One region of the Enterobacter sp. DVT3837 genome, then DNA from elsewhere that is predicted to be linked to it. Evidence: riboswitches for the same ligand, from Rfam matches in the RefSeq annotation. Region 1 holds a riboswitch; the other holds the start of a gene.
The links. Region 1 has a riboswitch for thiamine pyrophosphate ahead of thiB (thiamine ABC transporter substrate binding subunit). Riboswitches for the same ligand answer to the same signal wherever they lie in the genome.
Positions count from the first base shown of each region.

Region 2: linked by a shared signal. The riboswitch ahead of thiC (phosphomethylpyrimidine synthase ThiC) and the one ahead of thiB (thiamine ABC transporter substrate binding subunit) in region 1 are both predicted to bind thiamine pyrophosphate.

Region 1 is NZ_JBWDLA010000001.1:733,158-736,278, reverse strand. It holds gene thiP (thiamine/thiamine pyrophosphate ABC transporter permease ThiP) at 1-772, opposite strand, end outside; gene thiB (thiamine ABC transporter substrate binding subunit) at 748-1,731, opposite strand; TPP riboswitch at 1,763-1,863, opposite strand; gene sgrR (HTH-type transcriptional regulator SgrR) at 1,900-3,121, opposite strand, start outside.
Region 2 is NZ_JBWDLA010000001.1:1,188,946-1,192,066, forward strand. It holds gene nudC (NAD(+) diphosphatase) at 1-667, opposite strand, end outside; gene AC0XWG_RS05795 (Rsd/AlgQ family anti-sigma factor) at 763-1,260, shown strand; TPP riboswitch at 1,315-1,428, shown strand; gene thiC (phosphomethylpyrimidine synthase ThiC) at 1,507-3,121, shown strand, end outside.

The sequences.
Region 1 (3,121 bases):
CCAGTACAAGACAGCACACCATCTGAACTATCGCCAGCAGCGCAGCCCGACCAGGATCGTAGTCGTAACTCAGCGCCTGATAGATTGCCAGCTCAATGGTTGTTGCCTGCGGTCCGCCCCCCAGTGAAAGCACGGTAGCAAAGCTGGCAAAGCAGAGCATGAAGATCAGCGCGGCAACTGGCGGGATTTGGCGGCGCAGCCACGGCCACTCAACAAAGCGGAAGAAAGACCAGCCGCGCATGCCCAGCTGTGCCGCAAGCTGGCGTTGCTCTCCGGGGATATTTTCCAGCGCCTGTAAAAAGAGCCGTGTCGCCATCGGCATATTGAAAAAGACGTGCGCCAGCAGGATGCCCTGAAGCCCGTATGGCGAGAAATGCCACTCCAGACCGAGCAGGCCGAACAGTGAAGCCAGCCAGCCCTGACGACCATAAACGCTCAGAATGCCAAACACGGCTACCAGCACGGGCAGGATCAGCGTCATGGCGCACAGGCGCAGCAGCGCCTGCCTGCCGGGGAAACGCCTGCGATAAAGCGCACGAGCAAGGAAAATGGCGGGGATCACCGACAGCAGGGCAGAGAGAAACGCCTGCCAGAAAGAAAAGCGGATAACGTGCCAGAGATAGCTGTCGTGCCAGAGGGAGAGCAGGTCACTCTCTGGCGCGTTCAACCACAATGCAAGAAAAGCGCCCAGGCTGACCGCCACCATCAGCATGGCGGCGAGCAGCCCAGGAATTAACCAGCCGGGAATTAGCGGCTGACGGCGCGTTGCCATTCACTTACCCATGCTGCACGCTGCGAAGCGACCTGGTGCGGCGTAAACTCCAGAGAAGTTTGCGGTTTGGTCAGCTGCTCGAAACCTGCTGGCAGCGCTACGTTGGTCACGGGATACATCCAGTTACCCGCCGGAATGGCATTCTGGAATGCCGGTGAAACCATAAATTTCAGGAACTTCTCGGCAAGTTCTGGCTGTTTGCTGGCCGCGGTACGCGCAGCCACTTCCACCTGCAGGTAATGACCTTCAGCGAAATTGGCCGCGGCATAGTTGTCTTTCTTCTCGGCGATAATGTGGTAGGCCGGGGAGGTGGTGTAACTCAGTACCAGGTCGCTTTCACCTTTCAGGAACAGGCCGTAGGCTTCACTCCAGCCTTTAGTCACGGTGACGGTTTTGGCGGCCAGTTTCTGCCATGCTTCCGGCGCTTTATCCCCATAGACTTTCTGCATCCACAGCAGCAGACCCAGACCCGGAGTGCTGGTGCGAGGGTCTTCATAAATGACGCGCCATTTCTGATCGCCTTCCACCAGCTCTTTCAGGCTTTTCGGCGGGTTCTTCAGCTTGTTTTTGTCGTAAACAAAGGCAAAGTAGCCGTAGTCGAACGGAACGAAAGTGTCATTTTTCCAGCCGCCCGGAACGTTGACGGCATCTGCAGCTACGCCACTTTTGGCAAACAGTTTGGTCTGCGAGGCGGCCTCCAGCAGGTTGTTATCCAGCCCCAGCACCACATCGGCTTTACTGTTTTTCCCTTCCATACGCAGGCGGTTGAGCAGTGAGACGCCATCTTCCAGCGCCACGAATTTCAATTCACAGTTACAGTCCGCTTCAAAGGCTTTTTTCACCACCGGGCCTGGGCCCCAGTCAGCAGAGAAGGAGTCGTAGGTGTAGACCGTCAGAACGGGCTTCGCAATAGCAGGCAGCGCGAACAGCGCCAGCAGGGGGAGAACTTTTTTTAACACTTTGCACCTCAGGGTTGAGTGGCAAAGGATTTTGAGCAACAGCCTCAAATCCCTTCGCCGGCGTTATCCGGATCAGGTTCGACGGGTATTATCTCAGCGCACATCAGTGATGCAGCACCCCGTTGAGAACGGCGCTATTGTAATGATTTGGTGAATATTGCGAAAGCGTTATGGCTCCGGCGGGGCAAACCAGGCGGATTTAAAATCAAACCAGCCTAAGGTGTTCATCCGCAGGCCGCGCATACTGCGCTGACCCTGAATCATCAGCCAGTGATGGATCAGCGGCACAATCGCCTGCTGCGCGAGCAGTTGCTGACACCACGAGGCCAGGTTCATCTCACCTGCTCGCCACCGGGCGGCATCCTGCTGCCAGTCGCGTTCGATGCAGTGCTGGATCAGCGGCACTTCATACAGGTGAGAGAACAGCGAGAAATCGAGCGGTAGGGTGAAGTTGGCGCTGTTCAGCCAGATATCACTGACGATATCTCCGCGGTGCCATTCATCATAATCGACCTCCTGAATGTCGAGATGAACGCCTTCAGCAGCCAGCAGTTTGCTCATGATCCGGGCGATAAAGCGGTGTTCCACATGATCACGGTAATAGGTCAACGTGATCGACTCCAGCCCGGCAGGCTTTTCACCGTGAACCGGTCGGGCGTGATGCCAGCGAGGGAGCAGGCCGTATGCCGGGAACCAGTATGTCTGGTATTGTTCTTCTGCCTGATAGATAAGGTTAGCCGGAGAGAGAACGTGGCTAACCCACCTGCGCACCTCGCGACTGGCGCCACGATGGCTGCGAGCGTCAAACAGCAGGTAATAGCAGCCTTCTTCAAGACGGCTTTCAACCGCTTTTTCCCCCTCGGTTGGCCCTTCCAGCGTTAAGCCGCAGCTCAACTCTTCGCTGATGTCAGGCAGAACCCAGACGTTGACTTCATCGATCAGCGCGCGATAGCCAAAGTAGTCGTCAAAGGCGCGAATTTTAAGCTGGTTGCTGGTATTGCGCGTCACTGCGTAAGGGCCTGTCCCTACGGGCTGGCTGGCAAAATGAGGCAGAGATGCCCATTCGCGCGGCAGGATCATCGACGGAACATAGCCCATTAGCCACGGCAACCACTGGTCTGGCTCGGACAGTTCGATGTCAACGGTCCATGCTGTCGGGGAGTGGATCCGCGAGACATGGGCATACAGAGGAAGTGTGCGCGCGCGCTGAAGAGAATCAATGACGTCGCTCATCTCCAGCTCGCGGCCGTGGTGAAAGTGGATGCCAGGGCGTAAAAAAAAGCGCCAGTGAAGCGGGGAAAGTTGCTGCCAGTGGTGCGCAATATCTGCTTCCAGTTCCCCATTTTCCTCATTTATGCGCGTCAGGCCGCTGAAGATTTGTCGGGCCATA
Region 2 (3,121 bases), 460 kb from region 1:
CTTCCAGTAACTCTTTCTGGTCGATGACGATGTCCCCGCTATCATATTCGGCCATAAATGCCGTCATTAATGACTGCGGGAACGGCCACGGCTGGGAGGTAACATAGCGCAGGTTCTTCACTTTAATCCCGCTCTCCTCCATCACTTCGCGCGCCACCGCCTGCTCCAGCGTTTCGCCCACTTCGACAAACCCGGCCAGCACAGTGTGAATGCCGTTGCGGTGACGGGTATGCTGCGCCAGCAGGATGGAATCCTCGCGACGGATAGCGACGATAATGCACGGCGCGATCTGCGGATAGTAGCGTTCACGGCAGTGGCTGCAGAGCATCGCCCACTCGGTTTTGCTCGGGTGCATGGTATGCCCGCAGTAACCGCAGTATTTATGCGAACGATAAAACTCCGCCAGCTGTACACCACGGCCCGCCAGCTGGAACAGCCCCACATCCAGATCCAGCACCTGACGAACCGATCCCATGTCCTGACGTCGAGCCTGCTGGACCATCCACACGGGATCGCCCTGCCACTCACCGATCCTCAGTGCAGGTTGACCAACAAGATCGAATTTTTCCGCCGCACCATAGGGAATTTCCCCGACGGGGAGCCATAATTTTTGTTCGTGACTGACGATCCACCAACCAAGATCTGATTTTTCAATAATACGATCCATATCTATTGCACTACCTTCGCTTCACTGACATGTTGTTAGCATTGTGGTTACATTTTGGATAAGCAGATTCAATTCTAAACTTTGCGGAGTCGAACATGTTAAACCAGCTAGAAAGCCTGACTGAGCGCGTTAGAGGAAGTAACAAACTGGTGGATCGCTGGCTACATGTGCGCAAGCATCTACTCGTGGCTTATTACAATCTGGTCGGTATTAAGCCTGGCAAAGAATCGTTTATGCGTCTGAATGAAAAAGCGCTGGATGATTTTTGTCAGAGCCTGGTCGACTACCTGTCCGACGGCCATTTCAATATTTATGAACGCATTATCCGCGAAATGGAAGGGACTACGCCGTATTTAGCGGCCAGCAAACTCTATCCGCTGCTGGAAGCCAATACCCAGCAGATTATGGACTACTACGATTCCACGCTTGAGAATGCGATCGATCACGATAACTATCTTGAGTTTCAGCAGGCGCTTTCCGACCTTGGCGAAGCGCTGGAAGAGCGATTCACACTGGAAGATAAGCTGATCGCCCTCGTGCTGGATAGCAATCTCAGTGCCAGCAACGAAGATAACATCGCGCGCCCTGCTTGAGTTCTTAATCGTTAACGAGTAATTTACAAACATTCGCCCCTCTCACGAGGGGGATTTTTCTTGTCGGAGTGCCCAGCGTTTGCAAAAACGCGGGCTGAGACCGTTAATTCGGGATCCGCGGAACCTGATCAGGCTAATACCTGCGAAGGGAACAAGAGTCACACTGCTGTTGTATCGCCTGCGGGCGATCTTCTCTTGCTTCATCCGTCGTCTGACAAGCCATGTCCTTCACTTTTGGAATGAGCTATGTCTACCACTACTAAACTGACCCGCCGCGAACAGCGCGCACACGCCCAACACTTCATTGATACCCTGGAAGGCACCGCTTTCCCGAACTCTAAACGCATCTACATCACCGGCTCTCAGGCGGATATCCGCGTGCCGATGCGTGAAATTCAGCTTAGCCCAACGCTTATCGGCGGCAGCAAAGATAACCCACAGTATGAAGACAACGAAGCTGTGCCGGTGTATGACACCTCCGGTCCCTACGGTGACCCTGAAATTGCCATCAACGTTCAGAAAGGCCTGGCTAAGCTGCGTCAACCGTGGATCGACGCCCGCCAGGACAGCGAGGAGCTAAACGAGCAAAGTTCTGCCTATACCAAAGAGCGCCTGGCCGACGACGGTCTGGACGAGCTGCGCTTCTCCGGCCTGCTGACACCGAAACGCGCTAAAGCGGGCAAATGCGTGACCCAGTTGCACTACGCGCGTCAGGGGATCGTCACCCCCGAAATGGAGTTCATCGCCATTCGCGAAAACATGGGCCGTGAGCGCATCCGTAGCGAAATTCTGCGCCACCAGCATCCGGGAGAATCTTTTGGCGCTCGCCTGCCGGAAAACATTACGCCGGAATTTGTGCGTGATGAAGTCGCCGCTGGCCGCGCGATTATCCCTGCCAACATCAACCACCCGGAATCTGAGCCAATGATTATTGGCCGTAATTTCCTGGTGAAGGTCAACGCTAACATCGGTAACTCGGCCGTTACTTCGTCTATCGAAGAAGAGGTGGAAAAACTGGTCTGGTCGACGCGCTGGGGTGCGGACACGGTGATGGACCTCTCCACTGGCCGTTATATTCACGAAACCCGCGAATGGATCCTACGTAACAGCCCGGTACCAATCGGGACGGTGCCTGTGTATCAGGCGCTGGAGAAGGTCAACGGCATTGCCGAAGATCTTACCTGGGAGGCCTTCCGCGACACGTTACTGGAACAGGCTGAACAGGGCGTAGACTACTTCACTATTCACGCAGGTGTCCTGCTGCGCTACGTACCGATGACGGCGAAACGTCTGACCGGCATCGTCTCGCGCGGCGGTTCGATCATGGCGAAGTGGTGTCTGTCCCATCATCAGGAAAACTTCCTCTACGAACACTTCCGTGAGATTTGCGAAATCTGCGCCGCGTACGATGTCTCTCTGTCGCTGGGCGACGGCCTGCGTCCTGGCTCCATCCGCGATGCCAATGACGAAGCGCAGTTTGCCGAACTGCACACGCTGGGTGAACTCACCAAAATCGCCTGGGAATATGACGTACAGGTGATGATTGAAGGCCCGGGACATGTGCCAATGCAGATGATCCGTCGCAACATGACCGAAGAGCTGGAGCACTGCCACGAAGCGCCGTTCTACACCCTCGGGCCATTGACCACCGATATCGCGCCGGGCTATGACCATTTCACCTCCGGGATTGGTGCGGCAATGATTGGCTGGTTCGGCTGCGCCATGCTCTGCTACGTCACGCCGAAAGAGCACCTCGGCCTGCCAAACAAAGAAGATGTAAAACAGGGTCTGATCACCTACAAGATTGCCGCCCACGCAGCCGATCTGGCGAAAGGCCACCCGGGAGCGCAAATCCGTGATA